One region of the Defluviitalea raffinosedens genome, then DNA from elsewhere that is predicted to be linked to it. Evidence: riboswitches for the same ligand, from Rfam matches in the RefSeq annotation. Region 1 holds a riboswitch; the other holds the start of a gene.

What was found. Region 1 has a riboswitch for lysine ahead of JOD07_RS14130 (aspartate-semialdehyde dehydrogenase). Riboswitches for the same ligand answer to the same signal wherever they lie in the genome.
Region 2: another riboswitch for lysine. It lies ahead of JOD07_RS05845 (Na+/H+ antiporter NhaC family protein); the one in region 1 lies ahead of JOD07_RS14130 (aspartate-semialdehyde dehydrogenase).

What each region holds. Positions count from the first base shown of each region.
Region 1 is NZ_JAFBEP010000028.1:4,843-12,548, reverse strand. It holds gene JOD07_RS14155 (Mur ligase family protein) at 1-480, shown strand, start outside; gene JOD07_RS14150 (single-stranded DNA-binding protein) at 509-1,234, shown strand; gene JOD07_RS14145 (cob(I)yrinic acid a,c-diamide adenosyltransferase) at 1,367-1,897, shown strand; gene dapB (4-hydroxy-tetrahydrodipicolinate reductase) at 1,923-2,681, opposite strand; gene dapA (4-hydroxy-tetrahydrodipicolinate synthase) at 2,737-3,621, opposite strand; gene JOD07_RS14130 (aspartate-semialdehyde dehydrogenase) at 3,637-4,632, opposite strand; lysine riboswitch at 4,772-4,959, opposite strand; gene JOD07_RS14125 (small, acid-soluble spore protein, alpha/beta type) at 5,089-5,292, shown strand; gene JOD07_RS14120 (class I SAM-dependent DNA methyltransferase) at 5,379-6,134, shown strand; gene hslO (Hsp33 family molecular chaperone HslO) at 6,155-7,030, shown strand; gene ytxC (putative sporulation protein YtxC) at 7,229-7,706, shown strand, end outside.
Region 2 is NZ_JAFBEP010000005.1:92,014-99,719, reverse strand. It holds gene brnQ (branched-chain amino acid transport system II carrier protein) at 1-963, shown strand, start outside; gene JOD07_RS05845 (Na+/H+ antiporter NhaC family protein) at 993-2,609, opposite strand; lysine riboswitch at 2,689-2,865, opposite strand; gene JOD07_RS05840 (hypothetical protein) at 2,998-3,399, opposite strand; gene JOD07_RS05835 (hypothetical protein) at 3,583-3,741, shown strand; gene JOD07_RS05830 (hypothetical protein) at 3,837-4,070, shown strand; T-box leader at 4,189-4,430, shown strand; gene pheS (phenylalanine--tRNA ligase subunit alpha) at 4,545-5,564, shown strand; gene pheT (phenylalanine--tRNA ligase subunit beta) at 5,596-7,706, shown strand, end outside.

The DNA of each region.
Region 1 (7,706 bases):
GTTAAAATTACCGAAGAAGGGCTTGTTAACAACTGGTTTTCCAATGTTGATTTTGATGTTCTGATCTACACCATGGGAAGAACTGAGGAAGATTATAACTACAATGCCTTGTATTCTGAAGAGAGAAAACTTTTTTTTACACTGGCTAAAGATGCTGTAAGTATAGTCAATGTAGATGACAGAAGTGTATTTAAATTATTAAAGGGTAATAAAACTCATTTGATTACTTATGGCTTTAATCCCAAAGCAAGTATAACGGCTTCCAGTATACAGGAGGACGAGTTTAGCAGACGGGTTCAATGTTGTGTGCAAAGGACGATAACAACTTTCAGCGGCAGAGAATTGGAACCCCAGGAGTTTTCTGTTACATTACCTCTCAAAAACGATCAGGAAGTTTATAGTGCGTTGGCAGCTATTACTGCTGCATTGATTAATGATGTTGCGATTCCGAATAAAATACTTATAAAAAAATACTTCTAAAAAGAGAAAATAGGGAATAAAGATGATAATGATAGAAAAAGCAATTAAAGAACATAAGGATAATAAGGGAGAGGTGAGAGTAGTGACTGAGCATCTTGTGCAAAACAACCAGGTAACGATTGTAGGGAAAGTGGTTGAAGATATCAAATTTAGCCATCGAGTTTATGGAGAGGGGTTTTATACTTTTTTAGTAGAGATACCTCGCTTAAGTGAGATTTCAGATACACTTCCTGTAACGATTTCGGAACGTCTTCTGGCGGATAAGAAAGAATTGTTAAATGAGGTCGTTGAAATCCAGGGACAGTTTCGTTCGTACAATCAATATGATCAAGGTAAAAACCGATTGATTCTTACGATTTTTACACTTGATATCAAATTTTTGGAAAATCAGGATGAAATAAAATATGTCAATCAAATATTCCTGGATGGTTTCATCTGCAAAGATCCCATTTACAGAACAACCCCTTTTGGAAGGGAAATAACAGATATGTTGCTTGCTGTTAATCGATCCTATCATAAGTCCGATTATATTCCCTGCATTGCCTGGGGAAGAAATGCAAAATACGCACAGTATTTGAAAGTAGGGGATCATTTAAAAGTATGGGGAAGAATTCAGAGTCGAAGTTACCAAAAGAAGCTGGAGAGTGGAGAAGTGATTTCTAAGGTTGCTTATGAGGTTTCCATTTCAAAAATGGAAATAGATCAAGATAATAATAAGCAAGATGAAATTATCAATGATTTAAGCAATTCATAATGACAGGAACATGAAAGACATCTTTTTATTCTGATTATAAAAAGATGTTTTTCTTTGTTATGGACAAAGATATGAAATTATAATTGAAATCGTAGGAACATAATACTATAATGGGAAGGTGAGGTGAAAACGATGAATTTAGGATTGATTCAAGTTTATTACGGCGAAGGAAAAGGTAAAACAACGGCAGCCATTGGACAAGGAATAAGGGCTATTGGACAAGGCTTAAAAGTGATTATGATACAGTTCTTAAAATCTTCTTCGACTGGAGAACTTGAAACATTAAAAAAGTTGGAACCAGATTTTAAGGTATTTCGTTTTGAAAAGCCCCGGGATTTTTTCTGGAATCTCAATGAAGAAGAAAAGAAAGAATTAAAAACGGAAATTATAAATGGCATTAATTTTGCTAAGAAAGTCCTGGATACAAGAGAATGTGACATACTCATATTAGATGAGGTATTAGCAACGATAGAAAATAATATAATCAGCGAAAAGGAAATATGTGATCTGTTAGACCGTAAGCCGCAAGAAATAGAAGTCATACTTACGGGGAGAAGACTTCCAGAAGGGGTTAAAGAAAGAGCAGATTACATATCTGAAATCAAAGCAGTTAAACATCCTTTTAATCAAGGAATTGCAGCAAGAAAAGGAATAGAATTTTAAAGGAACGCCTGAGGGCGTTCCTTATTTATTGATTAATCAGATGATCCATATTATATAATCCAGGAGCTTTACCTGCTAAGAATTTTGCGGCTTTTAGGGCGCCTACAGCAAACACCTCTTTTGACATTGCTGTATGATTTAATTCAATGATTTCATCTTTTCCGGCAAAAATGACAGAGTGTTCACCCACAATAGTACCGCCTCTTACAGCATGAATACCTATTTCTTTCTTGTCGCGTTTTTTGCGCTCAGAATGACGATCATACTTGTATGTGTATTGATGATCCAATGCCTCGTTGATGGCATCTGCCAATGCAAGGGCAGTGCCACTGGGAGCATCTATTTTTTGGTTATGATGCTTTTCAATAATTTCAATATCGAAATTCGCATCAGATAGTATTTCAGATGCACGTTTTACAAGGCTGATTAATAAATTAATTCCGAGGGACATATTGGCAGAAAAGAAAATGGGGATTTTCTTTGCGGATTTTTTAATAAGGTCTATCATGTCTTCTGACAATCCTGTAGTACATATAACCACAGGAAGCTGTTTTACAAGGGCATATTCTAACAGAGGTTTCACCGCCGTTGCAGTAGAAAAGTCGATGATTACATCCGCATGAATATCGCAGTCATCAATTTTGTTGAAAACCGGATAGGGATTTGATTTGCTTACATTCGGATCAATTCCTGCCGCGATCATGCAATCTTCACTGTCATCAACCAGTGAAGAAATGACTTGACCCATTTTTCCGTTACAGCCGTGCATAATGATTTTTATCATATATAATCTCCTTTCGAAAAAAGTGCAGGGGAAAAATACCTCTGCACTTTTTAGTCTATCCAAGTAATCCTGCGTTTTTCATTTCTTTTTTCAGTAGTTCTAAATGATCATCTTCGATAGTAGTAAGAGGCATTCTGCAAGCACCAACAGGATAGCCTATAAGTTCCAGCGCTGCCTTAACCGGAATAGGATTTACTTCAGAAAATAGAGCTTTTACTAAAGGAATCATTTGAATCTGAATTTTTCTGCTTTCTTCAACGTTTCCGTTTAAATATTCCATAACCATATCATGGGTTTGCTTTGGTGCTACATTTGCAAGAACAGATATGACACCTTTTCCGCCCAGAGAAAGGATGGGAACGATTTGATCGTCGTTTCCGGAATATACATCTAATTTATCTTCGCATAAATTAATTATTTCTGCAACTTGAGAAATATTTCCACTGGCTTCTTTAATTGCTACAATTGTATCTATTTTAGATAATTCATAAGCGGTTTTTGGAGTAATATTCAAGCCGGTCCTTGAAGGAACATTATATAAAATAAGAGGAATATCTACTTTTTTAGCAATGTAAGTATAATGTTCTATTAGCCCCTTTTGAGTGGTTTTATTATAGTACGGAGTAACCAGAAGGCAGGCATCCGCCCCTAATTCTTTTGCTTTTTTGGTCAAAAAAACACCATATTCAGTATCATTACTGCCTGTTCCGGCTATAACGGGAACCCGTTTATTTACCCTATCCACAGTATATCGAATACATTCTAAATGCTCATGATCATTTAAAGTAGAAGATTCTCCAGTGGTACCACAGATAATGATACTATCAGTCTGATTCTGAATTTGAAATTCTATAAGATCTCCGAGAAGATCAAAGTTAATATCACCGTTTTCTTTAAAAGGGGTAACGATTGCAACGCCAGAACCTCTGAAAATCTCCATAATAATCATCCTTTCTTATTGCATGTCTTTAATTAATAATTCTGCAATCTGAACAGCATTAGATGCAGCACCTTTTCTGATATTATCCGCAACAACCCAAAGGTTCACGCCGCTTTCAACACTTTCATCTCTGCGAATTCGTCCAACAAACACTTCGTCTTTTCCAGTAGCATTAGCAGCCAGAGGATATACATTATTTGCCGGATCATCCTGTACAACGACTCCAGGTGCTTTTTTCAAGACTTCTACTAATTCATTAAGTTCAAAAGGCTTTTCAAATTCAACATTAATAGATTCACTATGGCTGTTAAATACAGGTACACGAACTGTAGTAGCCGTAATTCTTAAATTGTTGTCATGAAGAATTTTTCTTGTTTCCTGAATCATTTTAATTTCTTCTTTTGTATAACCATTCTCTGTAAACACGTCTATATGTGGAAGACAGTTATTAGCTATCGGATGAGGAAATTTCTTTGGAGGGTTTCCTTTTAGTCCTTCTTCAAGATCTGTCCAGCCACCCATACCTGCACCGGAAACTGCCTGATAAGTTGAATAAACAATGCGTTTAATAGTATAATATTCATGTAAAGGTTTTAATGCTACAACTGCCTGAATCGTAGAGCAATTTGGATTAGCAATGATTCCTTTATTGAGTTTAATATCTTCAGGATTAACTTCAGGAACTACAAGAGGCACTTCAGGATCCATTCTCCAGGCAGAGCTGTTATCTACTACAACACAGCCTTTGCTGGCAGCAATTGGAGCGTATTTGAGACTGGTACCCCCCCCGGCTGAAAATAGAGCAATATCGATTCCGCGGTCGAAAGAGGTTTCAGTCAATTCTTCAACTGTGTATTCTTTACCTTTAAAAGTCAATTTGCTTCCAGCGGAACGCGCTGAAGCAAAAAGATAAAAGTTTTCGATTGGGAGATCTTTTTCTTCAAGTACCTTTAGAAAAGTCCTTCCAACCATTCCAGTAGCACCCACAACAGCTAAATTAATCTTTTTCATTAATAATCCTCCTTAAATTTATTTAAAATCATTTAATGTTTGTTTAATAATTTTGGGAAAATAAAAAAGCTGGCATGAGCCAACTGTGAATGTGATTGTATAGCAGCTATATAAATCTATATAACCAAATACAAACCCTTTCACAGATAGCTCTCCATCAGTAATATTATAACACTACTGATGACAGTCGTGCAGTTATTCACTGCAAAACCAGGACGAAAAACTGCAGGATTTTTCTCCTTCGGCATTTTCCCCTTTCTATATACTTCATCTGTACCTACATACATCCATATATATACTCTTGAAAAATGCGCCTCTATCCTGTGAAGCTTATGAAGTTTTATATATAATATCACTCAATTTTGAATATGTCAAATATTTTTCGAAACATTTTCCAATTCTAATGTATATTTTACTTTAGACCTATACATACTTCTTAATGTAAGGAGTGATGAGATGAGTAAGGGAACGAAAGAAACTAAGAAAAATAAGCCTATGACGGAAGATGATAAACTGAAATATGAAATTGCATCCGAACTCGGTTTATTGGATAAGGTTAAAGAAGGTGGATGGAAGTCCTTAACGGCAAAGGAAACTGGTCGCATTGGCGGTTTAATGACAAAAAGAAAAAAAGAAATGAAACAACAGGCTCAGAATTAATTCTGGGCCTGTTGCAATTTTCGACCATTGTTTTATAATAATTGAGTGCAAAAATGGTGATAAGTCTAAGGCAGGAAGGTGAAATGGTGGAAGCATATCAGAGTTTTGCTCAGGTATATGATTTATTCATGAAGGAAGTTCCTTATGATGAATGGGTTGAATATATTGAAGAAATTTGGGGAAAATTTGGTTGTGATCCTAAATTGGTGGCAGAATTAGGCTGTGGAACAGGAAACATGACAACGCTTTTTGCTAAAAAAGGCATTGAGATGATTGGAATAGATGTGTCGGAAGATATGCTTTCCATAGCGAGAGAAAAAGCATTGAAAAACAATGTGGATATTCTCTATCTCCATCAAGATATGAGAGAATTTGAATTATACGGAACAGTCGATTGTATTATCAGTGTCTGTGACAGTCTAAATTATATTACAGATCGGGAAGGATTGCTTCAAACCTTTAAATGGGTCAATAATTATCTTAACCCCAAAGGGCTTTTTATTTTTGATCTAAATACAGAATATAAGTATAAATACATCTTGGGGGAAAATACTTTTGCAGAAAATTTGGATGAAGCTGCTTATATTTGGGATAATTATTACAGTGAAGAAGATGGCATTAATGAGTATCAGCTTACGCTTTTTATAAAACAGCCAGAGAAGGATTATTATTCAAAATTTGAAGAAATTCATTATGAAAGGATGTATTCCATAGAAGATATAAAGAGTTTGGTTGAAGAAGCAGGAATGGAGTTTTTAGCTGTATATGATGCATATACTTTTGAAGATCCCAAGGAAAACAGTGACAGGATTTATTTCGTTGTAAGAGAAAAAGGAAAGTAACTTAGCAGGAGGTTAAATATATGGAAGATTACATTATTCGTGCAACAGACGCAAAAAAGCAAATTCGAGCATTTGGAGCAGTGACGACTCATCTTGTTGATGAAGCAAGTAAAATTCATGGAACAAGTCCTGTTGTATCGGCTGCATTAGGGAGATTATTAACAGCTGCAACGATGATGGGTCAAATGTTAAAAGGAGAAAAAGATTTACTTACCCTTCAGATTAAAGGAAATGGTCCTTTACGGGGGCTTGTAGTGACTGCTGACAGAAACGGAAATGTTAAGGGTTATCCGTATAATTCTGTTGTAGATCTTCCTTTAAATTCTATTGGGAAATTGGATGTAAGCACGGCTATAGGACAAGGTTCCCTTACGGTGATTAAAGATTTGGGCTTAAGAGAACCTTATGTTGGTCAGATCAGTTTAGTCTCGGGAGAAATTGCAGAAGATTTAACGTATTATTTTGCAAGCTCTGAGCAGATTCCTTCGGCTGTTGCCCTTGGAGTATTAGTCGACAGAGATTTTTCTATTAAACAAGCTGGAGGATTTATCGTCCAACTTTTACCTGAAGCAGAAGAAGAGACAGTTCAAAATTTAGAAAACAGATTAAAAAGTATTTCGTCAGTAACGCAGCTTTTGGAAGAAGGAAAAGGCCCAGAAGACATTCTTAAGCTTATACTGGGAGATATTATAATAATGGATAAGATACCAACACAATTTCATTGTAATTGCTCGAGGGAAAGGGTAGAAAAAGCATTAGTGAGCATTGGAGTGAAAGATTTGCAGGAAATTTTGGATCAAGACCATCGAACGGAATTAAAATGCCATTTTTGTAATAGAACCTATGTCTTTGAAGAAAGTGATTTGAAAAAAATTATTGAGGATTTAAGTCGATAATTGTCCTTATTTATCATATGTGGTAAAATAACCTTAATCCTACAAAGAAAGAAGTACAATGGAGACTTTTCCAAATCTACAAGGACAATGTAACCCGAGTTTTGTTGTTGCATATACTATTAACGATAGAATACCTCAGTTGGAAGGTAGCCTTAGCATCTAGGTGGGAGGAATTCTTATGAAAGAGAGTGACCATTTATGATTGTGCTTACCATAGGGGCTTATACGAATATAAGTAAAATTAAAGAGTACATTAGTTTAGAGTTTGAAAAAATAACACCAAAAGCTTTAATTCCCACCTATACTATTGCGAAAAAAGGGGATATAGATTTTTTATATTATGAGATTGATGATGATGTACTAGCTCAAAACTACAACTTTTTTTTCAGTGATGCATTGAAGTTGCATGCAACCAGTGCTTTGACAAATCTCATTATGGATTTTATCCGCTTTGAAATTGTAAAAGAAATTTTAGAAATTCACTATCAAAAATATGCATCTATTGAACGAATAAAAATCCTCGAAATGACTAGAGCATTTTTTTATGAGAATGAAAATAATGAAGACCCGAATGCACTCAATTACTCTTACAGAAAAGAAATCATGGATCGTCTAATGGACTTTTTTGAGGACAGCAATGAATTTTTACTGGAGGGTTTTGTACTGTTTCGCTTAA
Region 2 (7,706 bases), on a different contig from region 1:
ATTTTCTTTTTGCTGACCCTTTATTTTTCTTTGCGGCCAGGCCGCATTCTGGACTGGGTTGGTAAATATCTTACACCAATTTTTCTGGTGCTTTTATCGATTTTACTCATTGCCACTTATGTAAAGCCGATGGGTCAGGTAAGTCAGTATCCTCCACAGGAAAATTACATGACTCAGGCCTTGTTTACCGGCTTACTTGATGGTTATAATACGATGGATGCTTTAGCTTCTTTGGCATTTGCCATTATCATTATTTCAAACATAAGAAAATTAGGAGTCACCAAATCTCATTTCATTGCCATTGAAGCCTGCAAATCAGGATTGGTCAGTGTGATTGGCATGGGACTTATTTATGCTTCATTAGCTTATATGGGAGCTACAAGTCTTGGAAGTGTGAATCGTGCTGATAATGGAGGGGCGATTTTATCTCTGGTAAGTGAACATTATTTTGGGGTAATTGGGAAAGCCTTATTGGCTGGTATTGTCGGGGTTGCATGTTTAAAAACAGCTATTGGACTCATTACTTCCTGTGCTGAAATGTTTAGTGCAATGTTCCCCAATTCCATTTCTTATAGAAATTATGCGATTTTATTTACAGTTTTCTCATTTATTATTGCTAATTTTGGCTTAACCAACATTATTCAGCTATCAGTACCAGTATTGATGTTTCTTTATCCATTGGCGATTACTTTGATTTTGCTATCTTTATTGGCTCCGTTGATTCATAAGCAGAGTGATGTTTACAAATGGACAACCGGATTTACTGGTGTGGCTGCATTTTTTGACTTGTGTAAAGCACTTCCTGAACCTTTACAAAACAATGCAGTTATAAAGTCTATTATGAATTTTGCCCATGGATTTTTACCGGGTTTTGATTATGGATTTGGCTGGATATTGCCGGCATTTATAGGGTTCTTTATAGGATTTATGGTTTGGAAAACAAAAAAGGCGGCTGTTATGTAACAGCCGCCAAAATTTTTAGATCAAGACTTCTATGCATTCGCTTTATTTGTTGTTAATGTTTTGATGCCCAAAAGAACTACACATAACATGGCAATCGATATTAGAAGTATAATCCATGCAGATTGAATGAACCCTGCAAGGATATAGCCCACAAAAGATACAGCCGCCACAGTCAATGCGTAAGGAAGCTGGGTGGAAACATGGTTAATATGGTTACACATAGCCCCTGTAGAAGACATAATGGTTGTATCTGAAATAGGGGAGCAGTGGTCACCGCATACAGCTCCGGCAAGACAAGCTGAAATAGAAATAACCAATAATTCAGGGTCAAGACCTACTGCAACTACGATTGGCAGCAAAATACCGAAGGTCCCCCAGGATGTACCGGTTGCAAAGGACATCCCCGTAGCCACAATAAATACAATTGCTGGGAGGAATATTTTAAAACCTGCTGCGCTACCTGCAAAAATACCGCTTACGAATTCTTTGGCACCGAGAAGACTTGTCGTTCCACTTAATGTCCAGGCAAAAGTAAGAATCAGAATAGCCGGAACCATGGCTTTAAATCCATTAGGGAAACATTCCATACAGTCATTGAAGCTAAGCACTTTACGTGCCATATAATATACCATGATAACAATCAGTGCCAGGGAAGAACCCAGTGACAGTCCCAGAGAAGCATCACAGTTCGCGAAAGCATCGACAACATTGACACCTTCTAAAATACCACCTGTATAAACCATACCTAATATACAAAAAGCAATTAAAATGACTACAGGAATGATCAAATCCTTTACTTTACCTTTTCCGGCAGATACTTCTACATCTTGCCCTTCAAAAGGACGATCGGGGGTTGTATAAAGGTCATTCTTTAAAAGAGCATTGTCTTCATGTTTTTTCATCGGACCATATTCTATTCCCATTAAAGTAATGAATATAATCATAAATATGGTGAGTAAAGAATAAAGATTATAAGGTATTGCACGAATGAAAAGCTCCAGACCATCATAGCCTTCCACTACACCGGTTACAGCAGCTGCCCATGAAGATATAGGAGCAATCATGCATATGGGAGCAGCGGTGGCATCAACAATGTAGGCTAATTTGGCACGAGAAACTTTGTGCTTGTCTGTAATAGGTCTCATGACATTTCCAACAGTAAGACAGTTGAAATAGTCATCTACAAAGATCAGAACACCGAGGGCGAATGTAGAAAGCATAGCACCTTTTCTTGACTTGATTTTTTTGCTTGCCCATTGACCATATGCAGCAGAGCCGCCAGCTTTATTGATCAGACATACAATTGTTCCCAGAACCACTAAGAAAATGAGTATCCCCACATTCCAGCTATCCGCCAGGGATGATATAAACCCTTCAGTAAACATAGCAGTGAAAGCCGTAATAGGATTGAAGTTTGCATACATAAAAGATCCGCAAACAATACCTATAAAGAGTGAACTATACACTTCTTTAGTAATAAGAGCCAGGCCAATAGCGATTATTGGAGGTAAAAGGGACCAAAAAGTACCGTAGAGATTACTTTGATACCCTTCTTCTCCTATTTCCGCAGCAAAAACGGGTACAGCAAAAGTCATAATGATGAGTGCTATAACAGATAGCAGTGTGAAAAATTTCCTCCGATTCATAATAACCCTCCCTTTTCATCAATGATATTTACGAATAAAAAAAATGAGGCACGGAGGTACCTCATGTTTTTTCATTCAACATAACGATAGCTCTCCACTTTAAAAAAAGTGACAGTCTGGTGCATATTCTGCAACAGCCCAGCAACGGCTCCTCTTGGCAGGAAGCCGAAACTTCGGCGACTGGTCTTTTCATCTATTACTGCGCCAAGTCATATATAATAGATTACTTGTACCACATCGCGCCTCTATCTCATTCCATATAAGTTTTTTAATTCTTAAGCTAAGGATAAACTTATGATCGCTAAAAGTCAATACAAAAAACTAAAATAAGTCAAAAAAACAGCCATAAACTTTAAAACAGTCTATGGCTGTTATATTTTTACATGGATTATTGCGCTTTTAGCCACTCTAAAGCTTCATCAGGATCGGTAAACATTTTTGCTGTGATACCATATTTCGCATACTGCTCAATAAGATTCTTCATATTCATTTGGCCGATTACCTTTTCTGGCTGTACTATTGCCCAATACTTCCATCCGCTTTTAACTGTCTGAGGGAACCAAACGGTATTGCCCCATTCAGTGTCCGCCTTTGTCAGTGCACTGTTATTTCTATCATCAGACAACCACTTTTTAGCCCCTTTGGTTTTTAAAAGTTCAGTACCCTTTAACAATATTTCTTGTAAGCATTTTCCATAAGCGTATTTCTTAATCTGGTGGTGAACGATTTTGTAATCCGTATGATACCACAAAATCGCACAATCATTTTCCATAATCAACTCTTTTGCCATATCATTCACACTCCTATAAATTTCCTATATACAATAGATATGTTCTATCGTTCTCAGTCATACAATATAAAAGTAGAATTATAAATATTTAGTGAACATTGCTGTTTTACATAAACAATAAAAACTTTCGGACTTTTCGAGGCAAGAAAAGTGTGGTACCATTAATTTATTGGAGGTGTTCGTATGAAAGATCGAATAGATTTGGAATGTGATTTTCCTGTTTGGTATACTATAAGAAGACGACGACTTAAAAATATAGCTAAAATTATGGGTTTTGGTTTTATTTTTAGTGGTATAGGTTTTGGTATTGGATGTCTTGTTTACGGGTTTAGTAAAAAATAAATTCTAATTAGTTCATAGCCTTCATACTCCTTCTACTTTTTTTCGTATATCTTAGCAAATACTAAATACAATACAAAAAGAAAGGTGTGAAGGTTATGAATAATAGAGTTGGAAATATTTTCTTATATTTTATCATAGGACTTGTGGCAGTACATTATGGATTACCTTTGCTTATGAAAGGGATTGGACTGGCTATGAGACTCATTGGAGGAGCCATTGCTTTGACATTCGGCACCATAGGCCTTGTTTTTGCAGCAGTGCCTCTCATTATTATTGGATGGCTAATTTATACATTAGTATTTAAAAGTAATCCGACCAATTCAAATTAGACATTTTTAACTATGGGGGTATATTTTATCCCCTATTTTAATAGCTTTTTCTCCCTTGACAACCAAAAATGATGTGCTAAAATAAAACATAAATAAAAATTAAAAAAGCATGAGAAAGATAAAAGCTGTGAAGGTGTAGATTTAATCTTAGTAGATAGTGAACTTCCTTACAAGAGAGAGAATGTCACCGGCTGAAAGCATTCTTAAGGTTCAGTCACTGTTGAAATTCCCACTGGAGCTGCATTTCCGAAAATATGAGAAAATATGAGTAAGAAATGCCGGTTGCCCCCGTTATAGGTTTCGAGGGTCTGCAATTTTGCAGAAACTAGGGTGGTATCGCGGATCAACTCCGTCCCTTTTTGGGACGGAGTTTTTTATTATTATTATATGGGAAATTCCGCCGGATTTCCTATACAATAAGGAAACTTTTTATTGGTATGGTGAAAATGATTGTAAATAGAAAGGAGCTTCATTATGAAAGAAAAATTACAGTCCATCAAGCAACAGGCCATGGAACGTTTAAAAGATGTGAAAGAACTAAAAGCTTTAGATGAGATTCGTGTTGAGTTTTTGGGTAAAAAAGGAGAACTTACCCAGGTTTTAAGAGGAATGAAAGATCTAAGTGCAGAAGAACGCCCGATTATTGGACAGATGGCCAATGAAGTAAGAGAAGCCATTGAAGGAAAAATTGAGGAAGCAAAGAACATATTGGCAGTAAAGGCTCAGGAAATGAAACTAAAATCCGAAGTCATCGATGTAACCATGCCTGGCAGAAAAAGAAATCTGGGGCATCGTCATCCTATGAATTTAGTTGTAGACGAAATCAAAGAAATTTTCCTTGGAATGGGTTATAAGATTGCAGAAGGTCCAGAAATAGAAACCGAATACTATAATTTCGAAGCTTTAAATATTCCGGCAGAACATCCCGCAAGAGATGAACAAGATACTTTCTACATTAATAAAAACTTCATGCTTCGTACCGCTACATCGCCTATTCAAGTGAGAGTGATGGAAAATGAAAAACCACCGATTCGTATTATATGTCCGGGGAAGGTATATCGTTCCGACGAAGTAGATGCTACGCACTCTCCAGTATTCCATCAATTAGAAGGACTAGTGGTTGATAAAAATATTACTTTTGCAGACCTTAAGGGAGCATTGGAAGTATTCGCAAAAGAATTGTTTGGAGATAAGATAAAGGTAAGATTCCGACCACACTTCTTCCCATTTACAGAACCCAGTGCAGAAATGGACGTAGCCTGTGTAGCCTGTGGAGGAGAAGGATGCAGAGTTTGTAAAGGCAGCGGATGGATTGAAATTTTAGGCTGTGGAATGGTTCATCCTAAAGTACTTAAAATGGCAGGTATTGATCCGGATGTATATACTGGTTTTGCCTTTGGAATGGGGCTTGAAAGACTTGCCATGAGTAAATATGGCATAAAAGACTTACGTTTATTTGTAGAAAACGATGTGAGATTCTTAGATCAGTTCTAATCTTGTATCAATTTTAGAAAGGAGTATGGATATGAATATACCTATGTCTTGGCTTAAAGACTATACGCCAATTGATTGTGATATAAAAACTTATGTAGAAGCTATGACCATGTCCGGTTCTAAGGTAGAAACCTATGAAGAACAGGGCAAAGAAATTTCCAATGTTGTGGTAGGAAAGATTTTGTCCGTAGAAAAACACCCTGATGCAGATAAATTAGTGGTTACAAAGGTGGATGTAGGGCAGGAAGTTATTCAGGTTGTAACAGGAGCTAAAAATATTTCTGTTGGAGATTATATTCCCGTTGCCCTTAATGGTGCCACATTGCCCGGAGGCGTTAAAATCAAAACTGGGAAGCTTCGTGGAGTAGAATCCCAGGGGATGATGTGTTCTATTCAGGAATTAGGATTTACCACTCAGGATTATCCGGAAGCTGCAGAAGACGGAATATACATTTTCCAGGAAGAACAGCCTTTAGGAAAAGATGTAAAGGAAATTTTCGGCCTTAATGATGTGGTTGTAGAATACGAAATAACTTCCAATCGTCCTGATTGCTTTAGTGTAATAGGTATTGCCAGAGAAGCAGCAGCAACCTTTAATTTGCCTTTTAACTATCCTGAGATTTCTGTAAAAGAAAGTGGAGGAAATATTTCTGATTATATTTCCATAGAAATTGAGAATAAAGAACTTTGCCCCAGATATGCTGCAAGGGTGATTAAGAATGTAAAGATAGGCCCTTCTCCTAAATGGATGAGACAGCGCCTTTTAGCAGCAGGTGTAAGACCAATTAACAATATTGTAGATATTACCAACTATATTATGCTGGAAATGGGTCAGCCCATGCATGCTTTTGATCTGGCAAAGCTGGATAAGAAAAAAATCGTGGTTCGCAATGCAAAGTCTGGAGAAAAAATTATGACTCTTGACGGAGTAGAAAGAGATATAGATGAATCCATGCTTTTAATTACCGATGGCGAACAACCTTTAGCTGTTGCTGGCGTTATGGGTGGAGAAGAAACAAAAATAACAGAAGAAACAAAGGATATTCTCTTTGAATGTGCGAATTTTAACGGGGCAAATATAAGAGTGACAGCCAAGAAATTAGGGCTTAGAACCGATGCATCCGTAAAATATTCTAAGGGTCTTGATCCTGAAAATGTATTGAATGCTTTAAACAGAGCCGCACAATTAGTAGAAGAATTAGGAGCCGGGGAAGTAGTCAGCGGTATTATCGATGTATATCCCGGAAAGAGAGAACCAAAGACCATTCCCTATTCCGTAGAAAAAATCAATGGACTTCTTGGAACTTCCTTATCTGAAGACGAGATGATTGGCTACTTAACCCGTCTTGAGTTTAAAGTAGACAAAGAAGCGAAAACTGTTACCATACCTACTTTCCGTCCTGATATAGAAGGAAATGCTGACTTGGCAGAGGAAGTTGCCAGATTATATGGATATGACAAGATCGATACCACTTTAGAAACTGGAACTCCAACTGTAGGAAAGAAAACTTATGCACAAAAAATGGAGTATACTGTTAAAGAAGTTATGGAAAGTCAAGGTTTCTATGAAATCATGAACTATTCCTTTGAAAGTCCTAAAGTTTTTGATAAACTCAATATTCCTGAAAATGATCCGCTTCGTAATGTGATTACCATATCCAATCCTTTAGGAGAAGACTTCAGTGTGATGAGAACACAGACCTTAAATGGCATGTTGACTTCTTTATCCACAAATTATAACAGAAGAAATGAAGAAGCGTATCTTTATGAAATAGCGAAAGTATATATTCCTAAATCCCTTCCATTAACGGAGCTACCTGATGAAAGAACAAAGCTTACCATAGGAATGTATGGTAAGGGAGACTTCTATGATTTAAAAGGAAACGTAGAAGTGTTATTTGAGAAATTGGGCATGGATGACAAGGTAGAGTACAGTTTAAAACAAGATTTGCCCTGGATGCATCCTGGCCGTTGTGCATCTGTTTCAGTTGGGGATAAGGAAATAGGCTATATCGGAGAACTTCATCCTACGGTAGCAGCCAATTATGATATTGATACCAGGGTATATGTAGGTGTTCTGGATATGCCTGCACTACTGGAAGAAGCTCAGCTTGAAAGAGAATATAAGCCACTTCCAAAATA